Regions from separate parts of the Paraburkholderia sp. TE9906 genome, predicted to be linked through region 1. Evidence: predicted binding sites of a transcription regulator. Region 1 holds the regulator's gene; each other region holds the start of a gene.
What was found. The regulator FNR, encoded in region 1, switches genes on or off when oxygen is low (the NO sensors DNR and NnrR bind a similar motif). The targets are predictions, from matches to a motif close to TTGATNNNNATCAA.
Positions count from the first base shown of each region.

Region 1 (10,309 bases):
ACGCATGGAATTCCAGAAACTGCTTGCCGCACCGGCTCCTGCATGCGCCGGCGCGGCGCATGCAAACACAGGAGTCGATACCTGATGCCAGCAGACTATTTCCGGACCCTCACGGGGAAGGACCGGACTGTCAGGGGCGACCGGCAGCTCGGTTTTTCGCTTGCGTTCGTGGCAGGCGCGACGAATGCCGGCGGTTTTCTCGCGGTCAAGCAATACACGTCGCATATGAGCGGCGTGGTATCCGCGATTGCCGACCAGACTGCGCTGGGCGACTTTTCACTGGTCCTCGCAGGCGCCGGATCGCTGACCTCGTTCCTGTTGGGTGCCGCCTGTTCGGCGGTGCTCGTCAACTGGGGCCGGCGCAAGCGGCTGAATAGCCAGTATGCTTTGCCGCTGCTGGTCGAAGCCTGCCTGCTCCTGTGTTTCGGCCTGCTTGGCAGTCACCTCGCCTTGTGGGAAACGCTGTTTGTGCCGGCAACGGTCGTACTCCTTTGCTTCATCATGGGTTTGCAAAACGCCATGATCACCAAACTGTCCGGTGCGGAAATCCGTACCACCCACATGACGGGAATCGTGACCGATATCGGCATCGAGCTCGGCAAGCTCTTCTACTGGAATTCCTCGCGCGATGACATCGCCGCGCCCGGCGTGCTGGCCAATCGTGCGAAGCTGAAAGTGCACGGGACCATGCTGGCCCTGTTCCTTGTTGGTGGACTAACGGGCGCGGTTGGTTTCCGTCATGTCGGGTACGAGGCGACAACTCCACTCGCGGCACTGTTGATCGCGCTGGCGATCGTGCCGCTGATCGACGATCTGCGCGGACGGATCTGCCGGCTCGACCGCTAGGGCAGTAGCTGGCTGCGGCTGCCTGACGCCCCCGCTCGCCGCGCCCGAAGTCACCGTCAGGGTGGAAACGGTCTGCCTGACGTAGACGCACATAGTATGATAATAAGACCATCATTTGAGTCGCTTCAATGATAACGAAGGTTATTGACCGGCGCCCTTGGTGTTTCCGAACCTGAATTCGGGGATCGTGCGAAACGGGGGAGCTGCGTTGGACGGGAGATTGACGTGATTGACACCAGTATTTCGCTTTTGTCCCATGACTACACGCACCGGTTCTTGCGAGACCTGATGGGCCGTCACGGACTGATTGTCATCGGTGTGGGCAGGGCGGGCGAGCGGGGATTCCAGATGCTGTACCGGTTCTCCGACATCTGCGACAGCCTGGAAGACTGCGGGATCAATGTCATCTTCGTCTATCAGAAGGAATCGGCCCGCCATGTCCACGACACAACCTCGCTTTTCGGGGCGCGATACCGGCAGCGGCCCTGTCTGTTTCTGGACGACGACGGGAAGTTCTTTCGTGCTCCACTGCGTCCAAAATCGCTTAGGGCGGTTCATCTGGATCAGGATATGAAGCGACTCGGCACGGTCGACATTGCGGTGCGGGTTGACGAATGGGACCGGCAATTACGCGCTTTCCTTGCGCAGAGGGCCGCAAGTTCCATGCATTGAGTGCTGTGTGGCTATGTCCGGGCGTAGCGCGCCGCTGTGACGATTTACGTGCAAAGGGGAGTGGGTTGGTCGAGGCATTGATTCAGATAAATGGCCGGTGGGGGCTGAACGGGCACGAATCGGCGAGGCTTGCGGTGAGTGCTGCCCGCTTTGGGAGCGATATCGTCTGCATCGCGAACGGCCGGTCCGTTAACGCCAAGGACGTCATGTCTGTCATGTCCCTTCGGGTGAGGCGAGGTACGCTCGTACGCATCCTGATTACGGGGCCCGACGAAAGCGCCGCGATGGATGCCCTGTCGGCGGTTCTGCATGCGCAGGTGTCCTCCTGATCCGCTTCAGGCAGGGCACCCCACTCTACGCGCACTCGCCAACTGATCACGCCACGACTCGCCCCCGATCATGCTCAACATAGGAAAGAGAAATCCGAACAAGCCGTTGGTGATTGAAAACGACCAGGTGGTGTCGTTGTACTTCGACGCGCGTGGCGTTTAGAGCACGATGTTGCGGCACGATCCTTATGCGCTCGCACTGGGCCATACGCGGACCATGCTCGTGCCGATCTGATGACGGACGAACCTGACTTCCACCGCTACCTCTGCTCGCTCCGGGAAATTTTTGCCGGCGCGGTTGCGCTGGCGCGGTCGGAAGGTAGTGAGCACAACGTCACCGTTTTTGCGTGGAAAGGAGCGGGCGGACTTCCGTCATTCACAGCGATGCTCGATCGGGCGCGCGCGCTTCAGGCGCGGCACGCGGTCAGTCTCCACGCCACGGCCACGCGCATTGAATACGGCAAAAAATTGAACTGGAGCCGATATGGACGGATTGAGTGAAGTGGTCCGCTATCTGCAGACGGTTTCATCTCTATGGACCGGACGGTTCGAGCGGGTGTGCACGCGAGGAAGGAAGGCGACGGCAGAATGCGCAACGAGGGTGGCGCATTGATGGCGCGAGGATGACTCGGGAGCCGCCATGTATTATAATCAAATTAACATATCTGGACTCTGCCCGTCATGGAAACGAAAAGCGCTCGGCTCACGATTTTAATCGATCCTGTGAAGAAGGAAGCGTTCGAGAAACTGTGCGCAGCGCAGGACCTGACGCCCTCACAGGTGGTTCGGCAATTGATCCGCGATTACCTTGAGCAGCACGGCGTCAGCTACAAGACAAAGAGCGCCATTGGTGCGCGTCCGCGCCGCAAAACTGCCTGAACCAGGGCAGTTTTCAAGTCCCCACCCTAGTCCTTGAGAGTTGCTGCGCGTCGTTGCACGCGGGTGGCGGCTGCACAATTGCTGTCAGCTCTCGCCCGGCTCCGGATTCTGTTCAGATCTCCAATTCATGGCGAAGCTCGTGCCTTGCTTCAGTCGACGCGCGGTCGCGAGCAAGTTCAGCGGATGCGTCATTGCAAGTGTGCGTGCGCGTGTGAGTAGCGCATCCCGGGACGGAAGCTTTGGCGCACCTTTCCATGCAAACATCGTGTAGTTACAACTATCCTCTGCCATAAGAATGGAGAGCGAGTTACCGAACGCCGAACGCGCCTCTTCCAGATAATAGGGAATAAGCGGATCGTCCTCGACGAAATTGGCGACAAGCACTCCATCGTCCGCGAGCTGCGCGTGGCAAGCCGCGTAAAACGCTGCGTTACCCAACTGCACGGGCATGCCGTGTGCCAGAAAGCCATCCACCAGAATCACGTCAGGAGGCGCGTCGTCGCGCTTGACGTATTCCGCTCCGTCCGCACAGATCACCTCGAATCGCTCGTCATCCGGCGGAATATGGAATGTGTTGCGCAGCGCGATGACTGCCGGGTCGATTTCGATGGCCACGATCCGTGTGTGCGGAAGATGCCGGTAACAGAACTTGGCCAGCGACCCTCCACCCAGACCGATCATGGAAATTCTGCTGGGCGTGGGCTTCAGCAAAAGGAAGCCCATCATTGTCCGGGTATAGCCGAGCATCAGCTTGTGCGGATCGCGTCGGGACATGAAGCTCTGCGTGGCCAGTAGATCGAAGTGCAGCGACAGCGCATTGGCCGTTTCCAGCACAACGGGCGTACCGTCCGCGGGCGGCCCGGCAAGAAACTTCATATAGGCGTTGAAGGACGCGTGCGAGTGATCCATGCAGTTGCCTGGGCAGCGTGTATGTCTGGCTCTTCAGCCTCGTGATAATCGGGAGCGCCTTCGCTCCGCTTCCGCTCGGCCGGCAGCCATGTTGCATGGCTAACCTGATTTGCAGATTATGGTAATGATATTATCACATAAGTCATTTCGACCACCTCCCGCTGGGCGGCTAACGTGCGGTACATGTGCGCGTCACGCAAATTCCATGTGTTCAGGCGTCGCCCGAACATCGAGCGGTAATAGTTTTCCGCATTCACGACGACTTTGGCGTTTTGTTGTGCGAAGAACTGTGCGTCGAGTGCCGCGAGGCCATCTTGCGCGAGGTGGAGCAGCGCGTCGGTGCGCAGTGGCAGCAATTGCGCGACGACGCCTTCGCGCGCGTCAGGGCGGGCGCCAACTGCAGTGGCATAGCCATAGGCTTGAGGCTCGCGAACATGGTCGAGCGCAGCGTAACGCTCACGCGCCATCGCGGCCCGCTGGGGATCGAGCTGCTCCAGATAGCGGATCGCTGCATCTGCCGACTGGTGCATGCTGTACAGGTCGAGTCCATAAACACCGACTCGCTCTTCGGGCGGCAGTCCGGCGCTGTGTGCACGCAGCCAGACGATGAAGTCGCGCATTTCACGATTGCGCCACATCCACGTCGGAAAACGCCGGAAGTCGCCGAGCGTGGTATCCGCTCCGGCGTCGCCTTCGCCCTGCACGAACCAGTTGATGTCGGATTGCGGCGGACCTGTCACTCTCGCCTGCGACGCGGAGTGCCCAGTCCTGACGGTTCCTGCTGAAGGAATCGGGCACCGTCATGTGCCGCCGCGCCGGATCTTCGTTGCAAGCGACGACGTGCCCCATGTCATCGTAAATGAAGCCATTTCTTCCACCCGCGCCGGCGGAACGCGGTGTTGGGCCAGGAGGCGTGGGCTAAGGCGATATTTCGCGTCAACTTATTCTTTATTTGTCGCCCTCACACAGCGAAACCCCGCATACACGTACTGATAATGCGCTTGAAACCAGTTGCGGAAAGCGGGCCGCAGCATGCACTGCGCGGTGCGTGCCGAGCCGCCTTTGAGCACGTAATGCTGCCCATCGAAGAAATTGGCCGAGTAACCCAGATAGAACGGAAACGCTTCGAAGCCCGGCAGCGCATCGAATACCGTCGAAGTCCATTCCCAGCCATTGCCGAACTGACCTTCGACGCCAAACGTGCTGACGTTCTGCGGATACGCATCAACCGGCTTCGGGTCCCAACTGCGGAAATCGAAGTTGCCTGACCCGGCGTGCGGCACACCTTGCGCCGCACGTTGCCATTGCGCTTCGGTGGGCAGCGACTTGCCGGCCCAGCGCGCGTAAGCGCTGGCTTCGGCGTGGCTCACATAGGCGGGCCAGTCGAGCGGCAGCGGCACTTCGTCGAACATCGTGCGTAGCATCCATTCACTCGCGTTGCCGCCTGTTTCGCCGCTCGCCTCGCGTCGCGACCAGCAGGCCGGGTGCTCGATGTGCTCGGCTTCCTTCCATGCCCAATCTTTCTCCGACCACCATTCGGATTCGCGATAGCCGCCGGCCTCGATGAACTCGCCAAACGCGCTGTTCGTCACCATGTACCGGTCTATCTCGAAGGCGGGCACGTCCACGCGTAATTCGCCGAACTCGTTGTCCCAACCGAACTGGCCGGCGTCGCGCGGCATGCCGAGCACCGCCGACCCGGCCGGCACCCGGACCATCGACGCCAACGCGTCCGGGCGTTCGGGATGCGTGACCACGGACTCGCGCAGTTCGGTGACCTTTTGTGCAAGCGGCAACTGATGGAGCATGTACGCGAGCGTTTCGGCATGCATCAGCCGATGCTCGATCGCGACGTTCAGCAACTGCCGGCAGGTGTCGGCTTGCGCGCCGTCGCGGCCGAACCTGGCGGCGTCCGCGAGACCGGCGAGCGCGTCGTCGATCTGCCTGCGCGCACGCGCGACATACGCGCGTACGGCGTCGAGCGACGGCCAGTCGCCGGGTTGATCGGTCGGAAAGCCGCCGTCGACCGGATCGATGCCGAAAGCAAAGAGCTGGTCGAGTTCCGGGGCGAACGCGGGCAGGTCGCATACACGCCGATCGAAGAGATTGCGATCGAACGCTTCCAGATGGCCGATGTAAAACACGATCCGGTGGCGTTCACGGATCGGCCGTTCATACAGAAATTCGGGTTTGACGATGGCAAACAATGCGTCAGTGACCTGACGCGCGTCGATCAGACGCTGGACGAGCGGGTGACGTGGGGCGGGGTCGCGATTCATTTCGCCGGGTCTCCTTGCGGGGGAGGGACTAAAGACTGTACCCGGTCGCAGGAGCCATGCCAAGGCGAAAGCGCGCCGAACGAGCGTAGGCGGGCGCCGGCCAGCCCCGGCAAACGGCTCAGACCTGGCGCAGTCCGGCCAGATCGACGATGCGGATGTGCTTCCCCTGTGTGTCGATCAGGCCGCGCTTTTGAAATCTTGACAAGGTGCGGCTCACGGTTTCGAGCGTCATGCCGAGGTAGCTGCCCATGTCCTCTCGCGTCATGCGCAGGTTGAATTCCGCCGACGAATAGCCGCGTTGCGCATTGCGCTCCGACACGTCCAGCAAGAAGGCGGCGACGCGTTCGTCCGCGGACAGTGAGCCGAGCATCATCATCTGCGTGGCTTCGCGAACGATTTGCGCGCCCAGCAGTTTGTGCATGCGCTCCTGCATCGAACTGATTTCGCGGCACAGGCGTTTGAGCGCGCTGTAGGGGACGATGCAAACGGTGCTGTCCTCGAGCGCGACGGCGCTGCACGCGTGGACGTCTTCGCTGATGCCGTCTAGCCCGAGCGCCTCGCCGGCGAGCCGCAGGCCGGTGACCTGCTCGCGGCCGTCGCGGTGCGCCATCACGGTTTTCATCGACCCGGAACGGACGGCGTAGACGTTGTCGAAACGGTCGCCGCTGCGATAGAGCGCTTCACCGCGCTGCACCGGGCGCGCAGAGCAGATGAGCGTTTCCAGTTTCGCGAGTTCCTCGGCGGACAGGCCTTGAGGCATGCAGAGTTGCCGCATCGAACAACTCGAACAGCGGGCGGCGGTGCGCGCGGTCGCCCGCACCGGTGCAGCCCGGCGGCCGCTGCGCGCCGGCAACGAACTTGCGGAGGGGCCGTCGATGCCGGTGGAGTGCGTTATAGCGGAAGGAGTGAGCATGTTCTGCAGCCGATTGTCAGAGTAGTGGCGATTGTCCCACCCACCCTGGACGCGATTTGGCGGCAAAGTGACGCGTTCAGTCGGTGAGGCATCTTGAGCGTTGTGGCACGGTCGTGGGTGGCTGGACTGCCAGGTATTTCCTGAGCGCTTCCATCGGTGCGGGGCCCACGAATGAGCCGCCATTGCGCGACGCCGTTCCACACATGGCAAACGGCGGTCGCGCGAAGCGCTGTTATTGGGCGGCGGCTTCCTTGTCCTGGCCCGCGGCGGACGGAATCAGCAACACGGGGATGGTCGCCTGGCGCACGCAACGCTCGGCGACGCTGCCGAGAATCAGCCGTTGAAAACCGCGCCGGCCATGTGTGCCCATTACCAGCAGGTCGGCGTCGAATTCGGCGGCGGCCTTCAGCACGATGTCCGAAACATCGCCGAGCGACGATGCTTCGCTGACGGCCGGGTCCCCCTTGACGCCTTGTTCGGCCATCGTCTGCGCGAATTCCGCGCGCAACTCCCTGCCTTCTTCGATCAACCGGTTGCGCAGGATCGACGGGTCGTAGCCGGGCGCTTCGAAGTACATGGGCGTGTTTTCGACAACGTAGAAAGGCCGCAGAACGGCGCCGTTGGATTTGGCGAGCGCGAGGGCTGCCTCGAATGCACGGCGGGAAGTGTTGCTGCCGTCGACCGCTACCAGGATGCGTGTGTACATGGCGACTCCGCGTCTGAAAAATCCGTATGCCGTAGCCGTTCTCACGGCCCGGCTCCTTGGTCTTTTATACCAACGAAGCTTAGATGATGGCCGAAAAAGATGCACTCAACCGGGATGTAAATCAAACTCTTATCAAATTCATGGGTCCGGTGTCCTTGTCGCCAAGCTTGATAGCGCGCGGGGCGGCGCCCCGCTGCTCGATTCAGGGCGCATATTTCCGTAAGGAACGGCCAAAGTTGGCCTTACAATTAAATGATATTCAGACAAGCTGTTTCAGCCCGCCGATGAACGAGCGCAAAACCACGGGCCTGCCCGAGAAGATCTACGGCGACATCCTCAATCGCATTCTCGAAGGCGAGTACAAGGAAGGTGAGCGCTTGCCAACCGAGCACGCGCTGGCCGAACGTTTTGCGACCTCGCGGCCGACCGTGCGCGAAGCACTGGCGCGTCTGCGGGCGGACGGCATCATCATGACGCGGCACGGGTCGGGTACCACGGTCGCGCGGCGGCCCGATCCGGACGTGCGCCGTTTCGCGCCGCTCGAAACGCTGTCCGATATTCGCCGATGCTACGAATTTCGCATCGTGACCGAAGCCGGCGCGGCCGCGCAGGCGGCGCTCAAAGCCGATGCCGACGACATCGCCGCGATTCAGCACGCCTGGGACGAACTGGAGCGCATCATCGAAACCCGCGGGATCGGCGCGCAGGACGACTTCCTGTTCCATCTGGCCGTGGCGCGCGCGTCGAAAAACCCGTTTTTCATCACGGTCATGTCGTTCATCGAGGAACAGATACTGTTCAGCATGAACCTGTCGCGCAACCTGTCGCTCGTCAAGACGGTGGAGCGTCAGCGGCTTGTCCAGGCCGAGCACATGGCGGTGCTCGATGCGATTCGCCGCAAGGACGCCGCAGCTGCCGGCGCGGCGATGCGCGCGCATCTCGAGAATGCGCTCGAACGGATGTTCGGCTCCTGAGTTCCGCGTAGCGACTCAACACGGCCCAGCCACGGGAAAGCGCTTGTCCCGGCCCCCCATGGCCCGCAATCAAACCGGGACAAATTTCCCTGAACCGACGCCAGGCGCGAACGAGCGTCCGGACTAAGCCGCAACCGCAATCGGGCCGAACAAGGCCGTAAGGGTCTTCGGACTCACCGCGACATTCAGCGCCACCGCCCGCTCCACGCCGATTTGCACCGGCGCGCCGAGCCGGCTGATGTCGATGCCGGTCCTGCGCAGGAGCCGCTCGATCGGCGTGGTGGTCACGGTGACGTACCGCGTGATACCCATCCGCTGCGCGAATTTCATGACTTCCTGAATCGCCTGGATCGTCATGTCCGTGAAGCCGAACGACTGCTCCTCGCCACCGGTTTCGATCGCAAACCGGCTCAACTCCCAGATGTGCCGCCCGACCGGCGCCTGCTCGCCGTGCAGCAGCTGGGGGAAGGTGTCTTTCAGCATGTTGGGACCTTCGGTCGGCATCATGCGCCAACAGCCGCGCAACTTCCGGTCTTCGCTCTGAATCAGCATGTAGTACGGCCCGAGGGCGTCGTAGCCGTCGATCTCCATGCCCGCTATGGTTGGGACATCCCAGCCGAGCCGCCCGTGAAACACCCGTGCCCGCAGGCGGTACATCTCGTTGATGTCCGAGTTGTCGAAATCCTGCCGCATTCCAATCCGGATCGCTGTTTGCATGCCGTTCTCCTGAACGAGTTGAGAAACCAATACCAGGAAAACTTATGCATATTGAATTGTTCTGCCACCTACCTACCTGGATAGGTGTGCATGCTTATCGGGTAACGCAGAATTCGAGACACGTATCCGCATCCAACCGACAAGGCACGAAAATGGAACTTCTCGAAAATCACTGGCAACCGCAGACTGGCCTCCAAACGCGCCCGGCGGAGGCCTCCACGGCGGTGGATCGTGTGCTGATCATTGCGTACCGCAAGAAGAAAAAAGAAAGCCAGCGCCGCTTCTGGGCACGGTTCGGCGTCACTCAGTCGCGCGGCAGCCGGTTCGAATCCGGTGCCGAAATCCCGGCGCCGGTGTCGATCCTGTTGGGCTTGTACTTCACGAAAACCGTTTCCGATGCCGATCTGGGCCGTGCCGAGCGGGTGCTCTATAGCCGCGACGCCGCCGCGTTTCTCAACCCGGGTCAATAAGCCCGAGTTGCGCCGCGATCACGGCTGCCGCACGCCGCGAATTCACACCGAATTTCGTCCTGATGTTTTTCATGTGGAAGTTCACTACGGCTTCCGAACAGTTCAGGATATGGGAGATTTCCCAAGTGGATTTGCCGCGTGCGGTCCATTTCAGGCACTCGCGTTCGCGCGGCGTGAGCTTGGGCAAGACGGTCTGAGCGTGCGTATCCAGATGGCGCTGGCTGGTATCGATAACCAGGTCGCGCAATAACGCCAGATTCGGCAGCGCTGCGTTGACGTGGCGCTGGAAATCTTCGCTCGAACTGTTGTCATTGACGAAGCACATCATGCCGGCTTCCTGGTTCGGTCCGTGAATCGGTACCGTCACCCCGGCGCGCAGCCCGTATGAGCGCGCTTCTTCGTACAAGGATTGCTGCGCTGTCGTCGAGAAGATTGCCGGCGACCAGATCAGCGGTGCGGCGCGCGCCATGCAATGTTCGACGGTCGGGTCGATGTGAACCAATCCCTCTTTGTCATACGTCTGTCGCCATGCCGGCGCGTAGGTGCTGCGTATGTACGCATCTTCCAGACGCATGGTCGGGCGCGGTAGCATGGCGATCAAAATTCTGTCGAAGC
Region 1 is NZ_JBWCCT010000001.1:464,397-474,705, reverse strand. Features, by position in the region: gene ACZ9H4_RS02155 (YoaK family protein) at 85-846, shown strand; gene ACZ9H4_RS02150 (hypothetical protein) at 1,072-1,518, shown strand; gene ACZ9H4_RS02145 (HPr family phosphocarrier protein) at 1,584-1,847, shown strand; gene ACZ9H4_RS02140 (class I SAM-dependent methyltransferase) at 2,082-2,348, shown strand; gene ACZ9H4_RS02135 (ribbon-helix-helix protein, CopG family) at 2,529-2,726, shown strand; gene ACZ9H4_RS02130 (fused MFS/spermidine synthase) at 2,811-3,635, opposite strand; gene ACZ9H4_RS02125 (erythromycin esterase family protein) at 3,752-4,339, opposite strand; gene ACZ9H4_RS02120 (SUMF1/EgtB/PvdO family nonheme iron enzyme) at 4,577-5,914, opposite strand; gene fnr (fumarate/nitrate reduction transcriptional regulator Fnr) at 6,033-6,827, opposite strand; gene ACZ9H4_RS02110 (universal stress protein) at 7,060-7,533, opposite strand; gene ACZ9H4_RS02105 (FadR/GntR family transcriptional regulator) at 7,818-8,507, shown strand; gene ACZ9H4_RS02100 (acyl-homoserine-lactone synthase) at 8,631-9,224, opposite strand; gene ACZ9H4_RS02095 (helix-turn-helix domain-containing protein) at 9,377-9,694, shown strand; gene ACZ9H4_RS02090 (helix-turn-helix transcriptional regulator) at 9,678-10,309, opposite strand, start outside.

Region 2 (10,309 bases), on a different contig from region 1:
GAGGATGCCGGCGAAGAGCGAGGTCATCTGAATCATCAGAAAGACGGCGAACGAAATGCCCACTAGCAACGCGGAGAATTTCGCGCTGTCGTTGATGAGAAGCTTGAACGCGAGCCGGAGGATGCCTTTCATGCTGTTCGCGGGATAGTCAGACGATGAAAGAAGTGTTCATCATCGTTCTTGTTGTGCTGTTGCGATTGATTTTCATCAAGGCTCCCGCTATTCGTGTCGCCCGCGAAAACCCTGCCGCGCTCCGCCTTTCAGTTGATATGCATCAACAGCGCCGCCCGTGGCTGGATCATAGTTGCCGTGCACCCACGCTGATCTGAGGCCGGCTCCACCATGTTGGAGCGTCGGCCCAGGCACCTCATGGCCAACAAGAGCCTTCCCGCATCGGTAAAGCGCTTTTCTTGCGTACTGCACGCTTTGCCCCTTCATGATTTATGTGAGGAGACTATGTCTACCATCGAATCGGTTGTCCCCAACAGCACCGCGCTGCACATCCCGCTTGCTCCGGATGCGAGCATCGACGGCATGCAGGCCTATCGCGCCCTCGTTGCCGAGGCAAGCCAGGACCACCACGCATTCTGGGCACGCCTTGCCCGCGAACAGCTCGCATGGCGCCGCCCATTCACGAAGGTGCTGGACGAGGCGGATGCACCGTTCTACCGGTGGTTCGAAGACGGCGAGCTAAACGCGTCGTATAACTGTCTCGATCGCAACCTGGTCAACGGCCTGGCGGACAAGGCCGCGATCGTCTTCGAGTCCGACGATGGGAAGATCACGCATGTGACCTATCAGGCGCTGTATCACCGCGTATGCCGGCTCGCCAACGCGCTGCGCGCACGCGACGTGAAAAAGGGCGACCGCGTGGTGATTTACATGCCGATGTCGGTGGAGGGCGTGGTCGCCATGCTCGCTTGCGCGCGCATCGGCGCGCCGCACTCGGTGGTGTTCGGCGGCTTCTCCGCGAAGTCGCTGCATGAACGCATCGTCGACGTCGGCGCGTCTGCCGTCATCACCGCTGACGAGCAGGTTCGCGGCGGCAAGACGTTGCCGCTCAAAACGATCGTCGACGAAGCGCTCGCGATGGGCGGCACGGACGGCATCGGGACAGTGGCGATTTACCGGCGCACCGGCGGGCGGATTCCATGGATCGCAGGCCGCGACGCATGGTTGCACGAACTCGAAGCGGCGCAGCCGGACACCTGCGAACCCGAGTGGGTCGGCGCGGAGCATCCGTTGTTCGTGCTGTACACGTCCGGCTCGACGGGCACGCCGAAAGGCGTTCAGCACAGCACCGGCGGCTATCTGCTGTGGGCCGCGCTGACGATGAAATGGACCTTCGATATCAAGCCCGCCGACGTATTCTGGTGCACGGCGGACATTGGCTGGATCACCGGCCACACCTACATCTGCTATGGGCCGACCGCGGTCGGCGCGACCCAGGTGATCTTCGAAGGCGTGCCCACTTTCCCGAACGCGGGCCGCTTCTGGAACATGATCGAGCGCCACAGGGTCAGTATCTTCTATACGGCGCCGACGGCGATCCGCTCGCTCATCAAGTCCTCGGACGCCGATCGCTCGGTGCATCCGGACAGCTTCGACCTGAGCAGTCTGCGTCTGCTCGGTACGGTCGGCGAGCCGATCAATCCAAGCGCGTGGACGTGGTATGCCCAGCATGTCGGCGGCGGCCGTTGCCCTGTGCTCGACACGTTCTGGCAAACGGAAACCGGCGGCCACATGATTTCCCCGCTGCCGGGCGCGACGCCCCTCGTGCCGGGCTCATGCACGTTGCCAATGCCCGGCATCGACGCGGCGATCGTCGACGAAACCGGTCACGAAGTGCCGAATGGCCACGGCGGCGTGCTCGTCATCCGCAAGCCGTGGCCCTCGATGATCAGAACCATATGGGGCAACCCGGAGCGCTTCCGGCATGGCTATTTTCCCGACGAGCTTGGCGGCAGGCTGTACCTTGCGGGCGACGGTGCGATCCGCGACATCGACACCGGCTACTTCACGATCACCGGCCGGATCGACGACGTGCTGAACGTTTCCGGGCACCGGCTCGGGACCATGGAAATCGAGTCGGCGCTCGCCGCGCATCCGCTGGTTGCGGAAGCCGCGGTGGTCGGCCGCCCGGACGACACCGCCGGCGAGGCAATCGTCGCATTCGTGGTGCTCAAGACGGCGCGGCCGTGCGCAGCCGACGCGAAGCGCGTGGCCGACGAACTGCGCGCGTGGGTGGGCAAAGAGATCGGCCCGATCGCCAAGCCCAAAGACATCCGCTTCGGCGACGCGATGCCGAAGACTCGCTCGGGCAAGGTGGTGCGCCGGCTGTTGCGCTCGGTGGCCAAAGGCGAAGTCATCGTGCAGGACACCTCGACGGTCGAAAACCCCGCGGTGATTTCACAATTCGCCGATGCCACCTGATTCCCATCTGACCCGCGAGCGATAACCGCTCGCCCAATTTGCCTCAAGCACGATCCGACCTCGCGCGTGCCCAGCGTGGACACGCGCTTATCCTAATTTCATCGTTCCTGCACGGAACGGAGGATGTCATCATGAATGTCAAGGCTCCCAATCCCGCTTCGCTCGGTCTCGCGGGTTTCGCATTGACGACGTGGCTGCTCAGCATGATCAACGCCGGCTGGTTCAGCGGCAATGCGATGGGGATGGTGCTCGCCGTCGCTTTCGCTTACGGCGGCACCGCGCAGGCGCTCGCCGGACTCATGGAGATTCCGCGCGGCAACACGTTTGGCGCGACCGCTTTCCTCAGCTACGGCGCTTTCTGGTGGTCGCTCGCACTGTTCGTGCTGTTTCTGCACGGCACGGTGCCGGCTGCCTTTATCGGCTGGTATCTGTTTCTTTGGGGTGTGTTTACGCTTTACATGTGGGTCGCGACATGGCGGGCCGCACGCGTGCTGCAACTGGTGTTTCTCTCGCTGTGGGTGACCTTCTTCGTGCTCGCGGCGAGCGAATGGACCGGCCTTGAATGGCTGCATCATGCAGGCGGGTATCTGGGCATGCTGACCGCGCTGCTGGCGTTTTATCTGTCCGCCGCGGAAATCATCAACGAGACCCACGGGCACGTGGTGTTGCCGACAGGTGCGGTAACCGCTCAACTTGCCGTGAGCCTGACGATTCAGGAAGAACTGCGCGAAGCGTGATCAGGCAGATTCCGGGCGGCACCTGCCGCCCGCTTGGCCGCCGCACGGGTCGGCCAGCAGCACCGCCAGCGCACATGATGCCACCCGCGTGGGCACGCCGTCGGTGCGGCCCGTGAGCACGATGGGTACCCTGGCACCGAGAACAATGCCAGCGCTGGCGGCTCCGCCGAGAAACTCCAGTTGCTTGACGAGCATGTTGCCAGCCTCGAGATCGGGCACCACCAGGATGTCAGCGCGGCCTGCAACAAGAGAGACAATTCCCTTCAGCCGCGCGGCTCTGACCGAAATAGCGTCGTCGAAGGCGAGCGGTCCGTCCACCAACGCGCCGGTTAGCTGGCCTCGGTCTGCCATCTTGGACAAGGCCGCGGCGTCAAGTGTGGCGCGCATCTTCGAATTGACGGTTTCAACCGCGCCAAGGATCGCGACACGGGGCAGCGCGAGGCCGAGCGCGTGCGCGAGATCGATCGCGTTTTGCACGATGCCCTGCTTCTGCTCCAGATCCGGGACCACATTGACTGCGGCGTCCGTGATGATAAAGGGGCGTGGATAGCTCGGAATCTGCATCAGAAAACAGTGCGACATGCGCTTGCCGGTCCGCAAACCCAGCCAACCCTTTCCCGGCTGAACCACGGCTTCCATGAGTTCGGCGGTCGGCAGACTGCCTTTCATTAGCGCCTGCACGTGTCCACGCGCCGCAAGTTCAACCGCACGGGCGGCTGCGGCATGACTATGCGGCACGTCATCGATTTCGATGCCTGCGAGATCGATTCCCGCCGCTGAGGCCAGCGCCTGAATTCTCTCGCGCGGCGCGATGACCACCGGATCGATCAGGCCGGCGTGGCATGCCGCGCTCATTGCCGCGAGACTTGGACTGTCGCAGGGATGGACGACCGCGATACGAACCGGGCCGCGGGCGAGCGCCAGCCGCAGCAGCGGCGCGGGTTCTCCGTGCGGGCCCGGGATGATGCCGGGCAACGCGTCTGCCGCTGGCTCGCCGGCAACCGGGCATGTATTCATAGGAGAAAGTCCGCATGCAGTTGCAGAAGCAAAATGAGCCAGGACGCGGGGCACGCCCGTGAGCGCGCCCCTTCCTGGCACCTGTCCGTCAATAGATGGAGATCGCTACGGCATGTCGACGATCACTTTCAACGCATCGGAAGCCGTCGCGTGATGCACGTCAGGCCGGTGGGTCATGCTCCGTGTCCACCGCCTCCCGGATCAGCAGCACCGGACACGTTGCAAAGCGGACGAACCGCTCGGCTACGCTGCCGATCACCATGCGCCGCAAGCCGCGGCGCCCATGTGTGCCCATCACGACCAGGTCTGCGCCACGGCGTTGCGCACAGCGCACAAGCGCACTAGCGACGTCTTCACAGACGCCTAGGGTCTCCACGATCTCCGTGTCGCCCGCGACGTTAAGCTCGCGCATCTGGGCGAGCGCGCCTTGCAGCAGCGTCATGCCGACCTGACGCGCCGCGTCCGTCAACAGATGAGGATCGCACGCGCCCGCGTACGTGAAAGCCCCCGACTGATCCAGCACGTAGACCGCCGTCACCTTGCCGCGCGAGAGCTTTGCAAGCTGGATCGCTTCGGAAAGTGCACGCTTCGATGCTTCGCTGCCGTCCAGAGCCACCACGATGTTTGCGTACATGACTGCCTCCTGGGAAACATTGCCCATCCGTGCGGAATCAGATGCGCGCGGCGCCTCGTGCGAGCATCCGCTCGGCTGCATCGAATGCTGCCCGCACCGCGCCATCGGCGTCAGCGCCCTGCTGATGCTCTAGCGGCACCAGCTCGCCGGTGCGCAGGATCAGATCAAGACGAACGTCGAACAGGAGATGATTCGGCGCCGCGTCCGGACCCGCGCGTCGCGTGTCGAGCGCGTCGACCATGCCGCTCGACGCACGCCTGTGAATGGCCTCGACTGCAAGATGGCATCCGGAAATGGCTTTGCAAAACCGCTCGAGCCGCACCAGTTGCGCGGCGGCCTCCGACTCGATTTGCGCGGTCCCCGCAAATCCGAAGTAGACGATCTGCATGTCGATTCCCATACTGCCTCCGCGCGTATAGTCCTGCCGGTCGACTGGTGCGACACCGAAAGCCACGCATGGCAGCGAGCCGATGAGCAGATCATCTGCGCTATTCGCAGGCTCCGGTTGACCTGCATCAACGGTGATGCAACAGTGCCGTGCGATTGACGGGACCGATCGAACAAACCAGCGCGCGGACGCCGACACCCGCTCGACAGGACCGGGATGTGCTATTTTGCGGAGCCCATCCCGGCACTTCAATGCACGACCTTTTCCATGCGCAACGCAGATACACAGACGCCCGCCACCCGAACGGCGCATAGCTCGCCATGGACGCTCTTCTGGATATTCCTGCGGCTCGGTCTGACTTCGTTCGGCGGCCCGGCGGCCCATCTTGGCTACTTTCGCGACGAATTCGTCAAGCGTCGCCGCTGGCTCGACGAACACACGTTCGGCGACCTGGTTGCGCTGTGCCAGTTTCTGCCCGGGCCCGGCAGCAGCCAGGTCGGCATCGCGATTGGCCGTCTGCGCGGCGGCGTGGCGGGTGCGGTGGCGGCCTGGCTCGGCTTTACGCTGCCATCGGTGTTAGTGCTCGTGGCTTTCGCCTATGGGTTCACGCGTCTGGGGGATGCGACCGCGCTTCATCTGCTGCGGGGACTGAAGATCGCGGCGGTGGCGGTGGTCGTCCATGCGGTCTGGTCGATGGGACGCATGCTCTGTCCAGACCGCGCGCGCGTGACGATCGCGGCGCTCTCGGCCATCGCCGTCATTCTGCTCGGCGCGGCTTACGGGCAGATCGCGTCGATCGTCACGGCGGGAATCACCGGTGCCGTATTGCTGAAATCGTCGACGGAGGTGCCGGGCGCACCGCTCGGCATGCCGGGAACGAAAGCCGGCGCGCTCGGCTGCCTCGCGGCTTTCGCACTGTTGCTGTTCGGATTGCCTGCCATAGCGGCCTCTCTGCACAGCTACCCGCTCGATCTGTTTGCGGCGTTCTACCGGGTCGGATCTCTGGTGTTTGGCGGCGGGCACGTCGTATTGCCGCTGCTGGAAGCAGTCGTCGTGCCGCGTGGCTGGGTCGCCGCGAACGCGTTCATGGCGGGCTACGGCGCGGCGCAGGCGGTTCCCGGTCCGCTTTTTTCGTTCGCCGCGTTTCTTGGCGCCACCAGCACCGGACATCCGTCGGGCATGGTCGGCGCACTGATTGCCACGGTGGCGATTTTCCTGCCGTCGTTTCTGCTGGTCGGCGCTGCGCTGCCCCTGTGGAGCGAGCTGCGCGCGCTCGCGCCCATGCGCCGCGCGATGGCCGGCATCAACGCCGCCGTGGTCGGTATCCTGCTCGCCGCGCTCTATAACCCCGTATGGATCAGCGCGGTTCACAACGGGCGCGATTTCGCGCTGCTCGTCGTTGCCCTGGTGCTGCTTGCGTGGTGGCGCGTGCCGTCGTGGGCGGTCGTGTTGCTGACGGCAGTGCTCGCGTGGTGGTTCGTTTGAAACAGGCACCGCTCTTTCAGGCACCGCGCGGCCCCTCCGCTGCGAAGGGGGCACCACTCAAGCTCTGTTGATCCAACTCAATACGCGTTCGCTTCGCCCCGGTATGGTCTGGACACTGGCATCTGGATGGCCATTATCTTCGGGGGACTCAGCATGAACAACCCAGACCACCTTGCGACGCGCTCCACCGGGAATGGCTTCAGGGACGCCCCTGCGGCAGCCCGCCATTTCCATCTCGTCGGCGGCGGCATTGCGTCGCTCGCGGCCGCTGCGTTCCTCATACGCGACGCCGACGTGCCCGGCTGCGACATCACGATCTTCGAGGCGCTCGACAAGCCGGGCGGCAGCCTGGACGGTGCCGGCTCTCCGGACGAGGGCTACATGGTCCGCGGCGGCCGCATGCTCGAAAGCAAATATCTGTGCACCTATGATCTGTTCGACTCGATTCCGACACTGGACGGGCGCAGCAGCGTCACGAAAGAAATTTTCGACTGGAACCAAACGATCCGCACCTCGTCGAAAGCGCGGCTCGTGCGTAATGGCCGGCGCGAGACCGCGCCTCCTTATGAACTCGCCGAGAGGCATGTACTCACGCTCGGCCGTCTCTCGATCGAACCGGAAGCCCTGCTTGGCGATAGCCGGATTTCGGAACACTTCGAGCCGGACTTTTTCGAAACCAACTTCTGGTTCATGTGGTGCACGACCTTTGCGTTTCAACCGTGGCATAGCGCGGTCGAATTCCGCCGCTACCTGCTGCGCTTCGCGCATATGACGTCGGGCTTCAACCAGTTGCACGGCATCATGCGCACGGTCTACAACCAGCACGACTCGATGGTGCGGCCGTTGCGCAAGTGGCTCGCCGAGCACGGCGTGCGATTTCGCGCCAACACGCGCGTCGTCGATCTGCGCTATGACGAAAGCGGCGAGCTGAACCGGGTGGCGGGTATCGTCTGCGAACACGAGAACCGTCGTGTCGAGATTCCGGTCGATGAAGAGGACAAGGTCATCGTCACGCTCGGTTCGATGACTGCGGGATCGAGCCTCGGCGGCACGAACCGGCCTGCCGGGTTCGATCACGGCGACAGCAGCGGCGCGTGGGCGCTCTGGAAAAATATCGCGTCGGGACGAGCCGAATTCGGCCATCCATCCGTGTTCGCCGATCACGTCGGCGAATCCCGCTGGCTGTCCTTCACCGCGACGCTGCACGACCCGACGCTATTCCGCCTGGTCCGCGATCTGACCGGCAACGTGCCTGGCGAAGGCGGCCTCATCACCTTCCCGCAGTCGAACTGGCTTGCGTCGATCGTGCTGCCGCACCAGCCGCATTTCATCGGACAGCCGAAGGACGTCGAAGTGCTCTGGGGCTATGGGCTCTTCGTCGACCGGCCCGGCAATTTTGTCGGCAAGCCGATGGCCGATTGCACCGGCCGCGAAATCATGACCGAACTGCTGGGTCATCTTCACGTGCACGAGGACGCCCCACGCATTCTCGACGACGCGATCTGCATTCCGTGCCTGATGCCGTTCATCACCAGTCAGTTTCTGCGGCGCAAACCCGGCGACCGGCCTCAGGTGGTACCCGAAGGTTGGGCGAACCTCGCATTCGTCGGGCAGTTTTGCGAGTTGCCGAACGACGTGGTGTTCACTGTCGAATATTCGGTGCGCACCGCGCAGACGGCCGTCTACACGTTGCTGGATTTAGACCGGTCAGCCCCGGCGGTCTACAAAGGTCAGCACGACCTGCGCGTGGTGTACGGGGCGTTGTCGGCGCTGCGTCACCCACTGCGTAACCAATAGGCCGCCATGCCCTTTTCGCGCCGCCTACCACCCTCCTCACGCTCCGGGACGGCAGCCGGGGAGTCTCGCGGAGCACCGCGCAAACGCCTCGGCGCGCTTTTCGCCCGCCTCAGGGAGCATCCGCTCTCACGCATCGGACCCGGACTCATCACCGGTGTCGCCGATGACGATCCGAGCGGTATCGCCACTTACTCACAGGCGGGCGCGCAATTCGGTCTGAACATGCTCTGGACCATGCCGCTGGCGTTCCCACTCATGGCGGCAATCCAGTGCATGTGCGCCAATCTGGGCCGCGTCACCGGCAAGGGTCTCGCCGCCAACATCAAGGAAGCGTTTCCGCCTGTCGTGCTGTACGCCGTGGTCCTGCTGCTGTTGCTCGCCAATACACTGAATATCGCCGCCGACGTAGCCGCAATGGGCGAAGTCGCGCAACTGGTCAGCGGTATCGACCGGCACCTGCTGACGGTGTGTTTCGTGTTCGCCACGCTGTTGCTGCAGATCTTCGTGCCGTACCATCGCTACGTGTTTGTTCTGAAGTGGCTGACCGTTTCGCTGCTGGCGTATGCGGCCGTGCTGTTCGTTGTCCATGTCCCGTGGCGCGACGTGGCGCTGCGCACGTTCTGGCCGCGCTTCACCGTGGATGCGAAGGCGGCGGCGGTCGTCGTCGCGGTGTTTGGCACCACGATCAGCCCGTATCTGTTCTTCTGGCAGGCTTCCGAGGAAGTCGAAGACATGCATGCCGATCCGTCCCGGGCGCCGCTCGTGCGCGAGGCCGACGCAGCGCGCACGGAACTGCGGCGCATCCGTTGGGACACCTGGAGCGGCATGCTCTATTCCGATCTCACCGCCTACTTCATCATGCTCGCCACGGCCGTGACGCTGCACGCCGCCGGGGTGACCGACATCACTAGCGCCGCCCAGGCGGCGAGCGCACTACGCCCGCTTGCCGGCGACTTCGCGTATCTGCTGTTCGCGCTCGGCATACTTGGCGTGGGATTCATCGGGGTGCCGGTGCTGGCAGGCTCGGGCGCCTATGCATTGGCCGAAGCGATGGGCTGGCAGGAAGGGCTCGAGCGCAAATTGCGCGATGCACGTGGCTTCTACGGGATTATCGCGGTGAGTGTGCTGGCCGCGCTGGCGATCCAGTTTTCGCCGATCAGTCCGATGAAAGCGCTGTTCTGGAGCGCAGTCATCAACGGCGTGGTGGCCGTTCCGTTGATGGTGGTCATTCTGCTGCTCGTGTCGAAGCGCTCGGTGATGGGGGACTTCACCGCGAGCCGGCCGCTGCTTGTGCTCGGCGCGGCCGCGACCGCGGTGATGGGCGTCGCTGCCGTGCTGATGCTGCTGCCGGCCTGATCCGCAGGTGAGCTCAGCAGGTCCATTCAAGCGCTTCATGGTCGGCGAGATGGCGTTTCAGCGCGCTCACGAAAAGAACGAGCAACGCGCCCACCGCGCCGCGCCGTACTTCAGCGGCGCGCACATTGCACTGCGCGACCGGCGCCTTGCCGGCCAGCGCGCGCATTTCGGCAAAAGCGGCTTGGCTGCCGAGGCCTCCGAAGCTGCAAAAGAACGCCACGTGTCTGAACTTCGAGCGGTTCTCGAGCAGGTAGGCGCGGACCGGCGCGGACGCCGAGCCGGCCCATACGGGTGTGCCCACCACCACCAGGTCGTACTGCGCGGCATCGAGCCCAGCCGGAACAATCTCGGCTGGTCGCTTGCGCCACGAGTCGACAAGACAACGCAGATAGGCGAAAGGGCCGCGCCGCTCCGCCAGATCGCAGATTTCTTCGAGGTCTGCGGACAGCATCCTGGCGAGCG
Region 2 is NZ_JBWCCT010000009.1:131,860-142,168, forward strand. Features, by position in the region: gene ACZ9H4_RS24555 (ABC transporter permease) at 1-132, opposite strand, end outside; gene ACZ9H4_RS24560 (hypothetical protein) at 156-329, shown strand; gene acs (acetate--CoA ligase) at 457-2,433, shown strand; gene ACZ9H4_RS24570 (acetate uptake transporter) at 2,565-3,170, shown strand; gene ACZ9H4_RS24575 (bifunctional enoyl-CoA hydratase/phosphate acetyltransferase) at 3,171-4,187, opposite strand; gene ACZ9H4_RS24580 (universal stress protein) at 4,348-4,821, opposite strand; gene ACZ9H4_RS24585 (hypothetical protein) at 4,859-5,221, opposite strand; gene chrA (chromate efflux transporter) at 5,477-6,694, shown strand; gene ACZ9H4_RS24595 (oleate hydratase) at 6,848-8,491, shown strand; gene ACZ9H4_RS24600 (NRAMP family divalent metal transporter) at 8,498-9,847, shown strand; gene ACZ9H4_RS24605 (flavodoxin family protein) at 9,861-10,309, opposite strand, start outside.
Region 2: the regulator FNR is predicted to act here: its motif matches at 6,762-6,775, upstream of ACZ9H4_RS24595 (oleate hydratase).

Region 3 (10,309 bases), on a different contig from region 1:
GCGCGAACCTCGTTCGCGAGTCCAATGCCCACGGTATCGGGCCGGACCTTGCGGTCGAGAATCCACTCGAGCGCGTCGGCGTTGCGTACCGTTTCGGTGAGCAGGTTGTGCATCTCCACGACTTCGACGCCGCGCTCTCGCATCTTGGTGGTGAAGTCGAAATGATCGCGTTTGGCCTGGCTGACCCAGATGACGTCGTCGAACAACAGTTCGTCGCAATTGCTTGGCGTCAGGCGCTGGTGCGCAAGTCCGGGCGAGCAGACCAATACCTTGCGCAGTTTTCCCGCTTCGGAATGGACGCCATAATTCAATGTCCCAATGCTCATCATGTGTCTCCCTGGATCAGAGCGTGAGGAAACCTTTGTACAAGCCGAATGCGGCGACCAATGCGCCGATCACGACCGCCACGAAGACGGCTTTTTCGACGGTAGTGAAGACTGGCTGGCCGGCTTCGCGCTTCGCCTTGGCGAACAGCAATGCGCCGGGCGCGTAAAGCAGGGCGGATAGCAGCACATATTTGAGCCCGCCCGCATAGAGCAGCCAGACGGCGTAGATCACTGCAATCGCGGCGATCGCAAGATCCCTGTTGCGCTGCTTCGGCTCGCTTTCGTATGTCTCGCGACGCCACGCGACTTGCAGTGCGTAAGCTGCGGACCAGAAGTAAGGCAACAGGATCATCGACGTTGCCAGATAGATCAGCGACAGGTATGTTCCTTTTGAAAACAGGGTGATGAGCAGGAATATCTGCGTCAGCCCGTTGGTCAGCCAGAGCGCGTTTGCGGGGACCTGCTTCGAGTTTTCCTTGCGCACGAAGCTCGGCATCGTGTTGTCGCGAGCGGCGGAAAAAATGATTTCGGCGCAAAGCAGCACCCACGAAAGCAATGCACCCAGCAGCGAAATCACGAGGCCGACGCTGATCACGACCGCACCCCAGTGGCCGACGACATGTTCGAGGACACCTGCCATCGACGGGTTTGGAAGTGCCGCCAGCTCGGGCCGCTTCATGATCCCGAGCGACAGCATGTTGACGAGCACGAGAACCAGCAGGACACCGGCAAAACCCACGACCGTCGCCTTGCCGACATCAGTGCGCTTCTCAGCGCGCGCTGAGAAGATGCTGGCGCCTTCAATGCCGATGAACACCCAGACGGTGACGAGCATCGTGCCGCGCACCTGATTTGCGACGCTGCCGAGCTTTGGACTGCTCAGACCGAAAAAGTCGCTGGTGAAGACATGCGCTTTGAACGCGAACAGGCAGATCAGGATGAATAGAATAATCGGCACCACCTTGGCGATCGTCGTGATCAGGTTGACGAAGGCGGCTTCCTTGATGCCGCGCAGCACGAGGAAGTGAACGCCCCAGAGCAGCACGGACGCGCAGGCAATCGCAAAGGGCGTATTACCTTCGCCGAAGATGGGAAAGAAGAAACCGAAGGTGGCGAATAGCAGGACGAAGTACCCGACGTTACCAAGCCATGCGCTAATCCAGTAGCCCCAGGCCGATGAAAACCCCATGTAGTCCCCGAAGCCTTGCTTGGCGTAGATATAGACGCCACCATCGAGTTGTGGTTTGCGGTTGGCGAGCGTCTGGAACACAAACGCCAGGGTCAGCATGCCCACAGCGGTGATGGCCCAGCCGATCAGCACGGCGCCGGCGTCAGCGCTAACGGCCATGTTTTGCGGCAAGGAGAAGATGCCGCCGCCGATCATCGATCCAACCACGAGCGCGGTCAGGGCGCCGAGATGAAGCTTCGGGGCGGAGGCGGTGGAAGGCTTCGTTTTTGCGCCAGAGGCAGGATGAGATATGGAATCAGACATGTAACGTCTCCTTTAAACACTTGCCGCGATGCCGGAGAATCTTTGGGTGATGATCTCGGCATACGGCGCTCTCAACTCTTTTGCGTGTGAACATCGGCAAGGCCACCTTTTTTGCGAATGAGTCGATGCCACATACCGATGAACGAAGTGAGCACTCGATATCAATTTTTTGCGGACTAAAAAAACCATTTTTGAACGATCGGCTCGCATCGGATGGGACGTGATCGTTCGGAGCGGCTCTGCCCGCATATGGAGCGTATGAGTTACTGGGATGCGCAGATTGACCTGAATCAACATCTGCTCCGGTATGCATAACGTTGGAAAAACATATGGTTTTCATCTGACGGGAGCAGTGGAACTTCGCATGGGACGCAGCGAGTTGGCCGCATAAATCTTCACGCGGTTGCGCGAGTGTGCTCGACGTAATGCGGTGAGAGATTAAATCGCCAGGCTAACTCGCGCGCGTCGGAGGTGGATTCGCGCTTGCGCTCCCACGGTCGCGCTCAGAGGCGTTTGTCGTTTCCCGGCTCAGCCACCGCGTTGATCTGTATCAAGCCTGTGGGTGGGCCTATTGCGTACTGTGGGATGAAGGACGATCAAGGAACTGCCGCAACCTTGCGGCAATTGCCGGATCACAGCGAGTGCGACGGACCGCGTACTGGAAAAGTGGCCCGCCAGTTCGAAGCTTCTCTAAAAGTCAGGCCTTTGAGACTTTCCCGGAAGGAGACACCGTGAAATCCCTATTGGCAACAGCCGTGGCCGCTGTGTTTCTGGACATGGGCCCGGCTAGTGGTGTCAACGTCGCAACGAATGACGTCTGCGCCCGTCGCTAACGCACGGATCTTCAGAGGCATACGCTCATGCAAGACCAGTCCTCGCCGCACCAAAGTCCCGGCCGTCGGCTTCCCGTTCTCGAATGGGTTCACGGGTATCAGAAGTCGTGGATCAAACCGGACGTTGTCGCGGGAGTCACGGCTGCGGCTGTCGTGTTGCCGAAGGCGATGGCTTACGCTACCGTTGCGGGTCTTCCTGTACAGGTCGGACTGTACACGGCACTTGTCCCTATGGTGATCTATGCGCTCTTCGGTACATCGAGGCCGCTGAGCGTCAGCACCACTGCAACGCTGGCTATTCTGACAGCGACCGCGCTCGGTCAGGTCGCGCCGGGCGGCGGCGCGGCCCAACTGGCCGTTGCCACTGCGACACTCACGCTGCTGGTCGGCGTATTCCTTGTTCTCGCTGCGCTTCTCAGGCTTGGATTCGTGGCGAACTTCATCTCCGAGCCGGTGCTGACAGGCTTCAAGGGCGGCATCGCCATCGTGATCGTGCTCGATCAACTGCCGAAGCTGATTGGCCTGCACATGGTGAAAAGTTCGTTCTTTCATAACGTCTATGCGCTCGTCACGGGACTTCCTCATGCATCGGTGGCCACGGTTGTCGTCGGGGTGGTGACAGTTGTGGTTCTGGTGGCGCTCGAACATTTCTATCCGAAGTCACCGGCCCCGCTCATTGCGGTGGCATGTGGGATCGCGGCTGTCAGCATCCTGGGGCTGCCGAAGTACGGCGTGGGGATCGTGGGCCACATTCCAACGGGGCTTCCATCGATTGTCATGCCTCAGTTCTCGCTCGTCGAGGCGCTCTGGCCCGCGGCGGCGGGCATTGCATTGATGAGCTTTACTGAAACGATCGCTTCAGGCCGGGCGTTCGCCCAAAGCGGCGAATCCGTGCCGCTACCGAATCGCGAGCTAATGGCGACGGGCCTTGGCAATGCAGCGGGCGCGCTGCTGGGTTCGATGCCGTCGGGCGGCGGGACCACCCAGACGGCGGTCAATCGCCTTGTGGGTGCGCATTCACAACTGGCGGAACTCGTGACGGCAGCCGTTACGTTGGGCACCATGCTCCTGCTTGCGCCGCTGATTGGTCTCATGCCGCACGCGACGCTTGCCGCAGTCGTGATCGTCTATTCAATCGGGCTGTTCAAGCCTGCGGATTTTCGCGCGATTCTCGCTGTCAGACGCATGGAGTTCCTCTGGGCTCTGGTTGCCCTCGCGGGCGTCGTGCTGCTCGGTACGTTGAACGGCATTCTGATCGCCATTCTTGTGTCACTCGTGGCGCTTGCGCACCAGGTGTCCGATCCACCCGTCTATGTGCTGCGACGCAAACGTGGCACGAATGTATTCCGGCCAGTATCTGACCAGCACCCCGACGATGAGGAGTTTCCCGGACTGCTGCTTTTGCGGCCCGAGGGGAGAATTTTTTTCGTTAATGCCTCGAACATTGGTCACAAGATTACGCCGCTCGTCGAGCAGACCCGTCCGACTGTGGTGGCGCTCGACATGCGCGCCGTTTTCGACCTGGAGTATACGGCGTTGAAGATGTTGACCGAGGCCGAGGAGAGATGCCGCAAAGTGGGGATTGCCGTATGGCTCGTTGGTTTGAGCCCGGACGTATTTGCCGTCGTGGAGAATGCGCCGCTCGGCAAGGCGCTTGGACATAGGCGCATGTTTCTCAATCTCGAGCAGGCGGTTACTGCGTGGCATGCACTGCGGGAAGAACAAGCCGTTGAGGAAGCCTCAGGTGGAGTCCAGCGTTGAGCCATCCATTAGCACACGACGAGGCAGTTGGCCGAACATGCATTGCAGAATGGACGACGACCATCGCATTTTCGTACATCGCTCCCGGTTGCCGGCCTGAGCGAAAAACATTGCGTCAGAGAGAGCAGCCTCCGACACGGCATACCGCTATAGTGAAAACCACTAGGGGTTGACATGGACAGAGCCGATTCACGCAAAGTTGCGCACGATGCATCCGCAAAGCCTCCGATCTACAGCACGCCTGAAGAGCGAGCGGCACAAGGGCGAGTCATTCGTGATTCGGTCTCCAGATCGTCTCAAGGCGGGTGGAGTTTGCCCACGGGTCGCCGCAGCCCAATCGAACTTCTCAACGAATCGAACGAAGGGCGGCTCCAGAGCCTGATCCCGATCCGCTTCGGTCGAATGTCCGCGTCTCCGTTCGCGTTCTATCGCGGCGCGGCCGCAGTGATGGCGGCTGACCTCGCTACGACGCCAACCAGTGGGCTGCGCGTGCAAGCATGTGGCGATGCGCATCTGATGAACTTCGGCGGGTTCGCGACGCCCGAGCGCAACGTGATTTTCGACATCAACGACCTGGACGAGACGTTACCCGCTCCGTTTGAATGGGATCTGAAGCGGCTCGCAGCGAGCGTCGTGATCGCGGCGCAACATCTGGAGTTGCCTTACAGCGATACGACACGCGTCGCTACGGAACTCGTGCGCGAATACCGCGAGCGTATGCACGACTATGCGTCCATGCGTGCGCTCGACATCTGGTACGACCGAATCGACCTGCAGAAGTATGAAGATCGCTCGGGCGACCCTGTAGTCGTGGAGGCCGCGCGCAAGCGGATTGCACAGCGAATTGAAGTGGAACGCCGCAAGACCGTGCCCGAGCATCTGTATCCGAAACTTGTCTCGGAGGAAGGCGGGCGGCCCAGAATCAAGGATGAGCCGCCGCTTATCTTTCATCCCAGTGAAGATATCGCGCCCGGCCTTCAATCGGGCTACGCAGAGGCAATTGCGACGTATCGGGAAAGCCTCGCCGAACACGTGCGAGTTCTGTTCGACCGCTTCCGTTTCGTCGACCTGGCGCTCAAGGTGGTGGGCGTGGGCAGTGTCGGCACGATGTGCGGGGTAGGCCTGTTCATGGCCTCCGACAACGACCCGTTGTTCCTGCAGGCCAAGGAGGCGAAGGCGTCGGTGCTCGAGCCCTATGCGGGCAAGAGCCTGCACCCCAACCACGGCCAGCGCGTGATTGCGGGCCAACACATCATGCAGGCCGCTAGCGATGTGTTTCTCGGCTGGAGTCGGGGCAAGAATGGGCGCGATTTTTACATTCGTCAGCTCCGCGACATGAAGATTTCCGTCCTCATCGAGGCGCTCGACATCGGGACGCTCCGGCAATATGCGCGCATGTGTGCCCATGCTCTTGCGCGTGCACACGCGCGTTCGGGTGATGCAGCGATGATTGCCGGGTATATGGGCTCGGGTCAAACCTTTGACGACGCCATCACGGAGTTCGCGACGGAATACAGTTCACAGAACCGGCGCGACTACCGCGAGTTTATCCAGGCGATTCGTGAAGGGCGAATTGAGACGGTAACTGAAGTTTAGGTTGGGCGGTGTTGGTGCATCGGGCCGGTCTGATCGAGGCGTGGGCCCGAGCGGGCAAACGGGCATTTGCGGGACATGTAGCCTACGAGTTGCAGGTCACGTGGGGGCACCGCCGCAGGAGAATGAAGTGATCGGATCGGTCTTCCGGAGTACGCAGAAACGCACGCCGTGCTTGACTGGCGGGCTTGCCGTTCTATTGTCATCGACAGCCGGCGCGGCCGTACATCATGACTTCCATTCTCTTGCGCCCGACAACCCGGCTACCTTGAGCGCGCCCGCCTCCGGCCCGGAAGCCACTGCCTTGAATAAGGTATTGCGCCAATACGGAATCGAACAAGGATCGAACAAAGCGAGGATCCTGTCGGCGTGGTTCGACAAGGTATCGCATGACCCCATCATCGCGGCTCGGATACCAGGTGGGGCAGGGGGACTCGAGCGGGTCCTGCTCGATGCGGACAAGCGGGAAGCCCTGATGTCAACAGGACTCGCGCGTCTTACCGTCGAAGACCGGTTGCTTTACCTGCAACTGTTCACCCGTCTGCTCGACGAACTTGTCCCTGTCAACTGTTTCGGGCTTATCGATGTCATCGCGGTGATGAACCGTATTACGGTTGCCGTGATGTCCGACGCGGATGCGGAAATCTATCTTGGGCTGCTCTATAAGGTCCTCGTGAGCAGCGTTTCCGAAATGCCTGAGCGGTCGCTGACGCCGCGTCAATATACGGCGGCTGTCGACAGTCTGTCTCGCGCAATCGTCATCGAGCTGGACGCCGATCCCGTCGACCTCGATCGATACCACTTCTACACGATGCACCCTTTGGCGGCCACACCGTCGGACGTGTGCTGGATGACGAGAGTCACGCTGCATGCTATTGCAAGGATGCCCGAGGGGGAGCGCGACCTGTTTCTTCTGTCGATATTCACGGATTCCAAAGCAGCGTCACATGCAAGCCCGGTTGATGCAGAACCGGCGAAAGCACCACTGCCTTCTTCGACCGCGCCTCCCGACCTGAAGATGCCTTGACGGCGTATGCGAGCGGCCAGGCGAGTCAGGCGTGGATTCCGGGTGCCCGGGACCTGATTGGACGACGTGGTATCGAAGTCCTGCCGCCCCCGGCGTGAAGGTAACGAAACAGGGCGATACGAAGCCCGGAACCGCGCCTCGCGCGGGGCGGCTGCTTGAGGCGGTTATGGAGGTTGGCATGGCCTGGAACAGAAGATACAGCGTGAGCAGCTATGTGAGATCGTCGCTGTGGACCGTTCCGATTCTTGCCGTGATGGCCGGCATTGCCTTGAAGCGTGTAGCCGAATACACCGGTGCGTGGCTGGCCAACCATCATGCATATGACCTGCAACGCGGATTTCTTGCCGTCAGCGCGGAGGAAGCGCATTCCATTCTCGACCGGATCTTCACTCTCAACTTGTCGTGTCTGGTGTTCAGTTTCGGCTCCCTGCTCGTCGCCATCCAGGTGGCGGGTGGACAATATACGCCTCGCATCATCGCAACCACGCTGTTGCGGGACAACGTAATCCGCTGGATCGTCGGCCTGTTTGTCTTCTCGTTGCTCTGGACTCACAGAACCATGGCGGAACTCGGGCAATCAGTGGTGGTGCCGCAGATGCAGGTGTTCCTTGCGACCCTGATCGGACTCGCTTCACTCATCGCGTTCATCCTGCTGATCGACTATTCTGCGCGGCTGATGCGGCCCGTGAGTTTGATAGGCCGCGTGGCAACTCAGGGTTTAGCGGTCATCGAAAGTATTTATCCCGATGCCTTTAGTGAGGAGGAAATGCACGCGGATTTACCACACGTTCAGGTTTGGGCATCGCTCTCACGGCAGTCGCCCGCAAGCGCAGACGAGGAAAGCGTATCCACTAACCCGATGCCGAGCCCGCGCATTGTCTGTCATGGGGGTGGATCCGGCGTCGTGTTGGCGGTGAATCTGAAGGGCCTCGCACGAGAGGCGCGACGTTGTGGCTGCGTCATCGAGTTCGCCGCTCAGGTCGGTGATTTTCTTGCCACGGACGAACCGCTCTTCTATCTGTACGGTGCAACCACTTCACTCAGCGACGACAGCGAGCAACGTTTGCAAAACTTTGTCGCGCTCGGTTCGGAAAGGACGATGGAGCAGGACCCTATGTTCGCATTCCGGATCGAGGTCGATATTGCGCTGAAGGCACTGTCTCCTGCGATCAATGATCCGACGACGGCCGTGCTGGCCATCGACCAGTTGCACAGGCTGCTCCGCCTGGTCGGCAAGCGCTCCCTTGCCAACTGCGCGGTCAGCGACGAAAGCGGGAAGCCCCGCGTGCTGTTTCGTACGCCGGACTGGGAGGACTATGTGCACATCAGTTTCAGGGAAATATGGCAGTGCGGGGCAGGAAGCTTGCAGATCGAGCGGCGTCTGCGGGCAATGATCGAAAACCTGATGAAGACACTGCCACCTGAGCGTCACGGCGCATTGCGTCGCGAACTGATCCTGCTGGACGCGACGATTTTGCGTGAGCATATGTTCGAGGAGGACATCGCACTGGCTCGCGTTCCGGACACACAGGGGCTGGGCGGCGCATCGGAGGCCAGCTCGCGGCAAACATCCGCGGGGGATCGCGAACATGAACAGGGCGATGGGGTCAGTGCCCATGGCGCGCCGGTGCGAGGATGAAAGTTCGGCGGGACGTCATCAGTACGGTCCTGACTACCGCAGCCGTCGTGATACTCGTGATCGCGCTGCCCTCGGCAATCGTCGATACGTTTGAGACAGGGCGCGTCTATCTATTCTCCCGTCAGTTTCTTGATGAACTGCCGCAGCGGTTGACGGGTCCGGGGCGCCTGCGATTTGTTATCCAGCCGCTGATTGCTATCGTCTTTGGATGGCGTGGGGGGATCGGCGATGCCAATGCAGATCGGCAGCCCTATTTGTACAGTCTGGTCATTCGAGCTGGGGACCGCAAGGAACTGGCAAGGAGTGGGATAAAGGCGATTCGGGATCTGTTTGCCGTGGGGATTATTCTGGACGCCATCGCTCAGTTTTTCATCTATGGATGAAGTCCATCGGGGCGCGGCGATCGTATTCGGGCCGGTACTCATTTGCCTTCCATATTCTGTTTCGCGCGCGCTCGGCAATCGGGCAGTGCGGTTTTTGCGAGGCCATAGCGGAGGGCGGTGATTTCCGACAGCTCCTATTCGTGAACCTGGATATCCCAAACGAAAGGAGTCGTCTTTGAGATTGGCGCAGCGCGCAACGTGGTCGCGCCGTTCTCGAAGAGTGGCGAGCCGGTCTGTTGCATGTTTGCCCATCGGACTTTCAGGTGCGTTTTTGCGTCTGCAACGCGTTCAAATAACAGGCTGTTGCGTCGTTGATCTGCGTCAATCGCCCGTGGTTTCGAGGTGCTTGAATGAACGTAGACACTAGGAGCAACGACTATGAATTCACGTTCGGCAGAGGCTCCTGCCATCCCCATCCAGTTTCACAAGCTGCTCAAGATAGTCGCGATCGTCGACGGGAATGATCGTGCAACGAAGGAACTACTTGATCACATCGCTGCCGGGAACATACGCGTCGAGATCACGAACAGCGCCAGGCGAGATCTCGACGAAGATGCGGACGTCGGTGCCTACATCGTCAGGGTGGACACCGAGCACGTCGGAACGGCGCCAAGCTTGCGTTGATTTATCCGCCGGGAATCGGTGTCGTACTTCCGGGTGAGCGTTGGGACGCGCGTGCGCAGTCGATGCTCGCGTATTTCATGGCATTCCAGGAATCGTTGAACCGTTTTCCTGGGTTCAACTTCGAAGTGCAGGATGTGTTCCACGAACGGGAGAACGGTCGCATCCGCTTCTATACCTACGTTGTCCGGGCATAACCGGACCTGAACGCGACCTACCCTGCAGGAGGGGCAACATGTCTAACCAGCCCAAAAAGATGAACGTCATCCAGTTGACGTTCATCGTCACGGTGAACATGACGGGCTCCGGCATCATCATGTTGCCCACCAATATGGCGAAGGTGGGTGCGATATCGCTGCTGTCCTGGCTGGTGACGGCCATCGGGTCACTCGCCATCGCATACGGCTTCGCCGAGGCGGGGCTGTTGAACCAGCGCGCCGGGGGGATGGCGGCCTATGCGGAGGACGGTTATGGCAGGGACGGGTACTTTCAGGTGTTCTTCCTGTACTTCCTTTCTATTGCTATTGCGAATGTGGCGGTCGCGAGTTCGGCACTCGGCTATCTGGCAGCGTTCTTTCCGGTGCTCACGTCATCGCCCATTGCCACCTGCGTGGGCGTGATCGGTCTGCTGTGG
Region 3 is NZ_JBWCCT010000009.1:155,121-165,429, reverse strand. Features, by position in the region: gene arcA (arginine deiminase) at 1-326, opposite strand, end outside; gene arcD (arginine-ornithine antiporter) at 343-1,818, opposite strand; gene ACZ9H4_RS24715 (SulP family inorganic anion transporter) at 2,679-4,412, shown strand; gene ACZ9H4_RS24710 (DUF2252 domain-containing protein) at 4,587-6,008, shown strand; gene ACZ9H4_RS24705 (hypothetical protein) at 6,136-7,032, shown strand; gene ACZ9H4_RS24700 (DUF2254 domain-containing protein) at 7,211-8,671, shown strand; gene ACZ9H4_RS24695 (hypothetical protein) at 8,719-9,054, shown strand; gene ACZ9H4_RS24690 (hypothetical protein) at 9,433-9,678, shown strand; gene ACZ9H4_RS24685 (Orn/Lys/Arg family decarboxylase) at 9,675-9,872, shown strand; gene potE (putrescine-ornithine antiporter) at 9,911-10,309, shown strand, end outside.
Region 3: the regulator FNR is predicted to act here: its motif matches at 2,099-2,112, upstream of arcD (arginine-ornithine antiporter).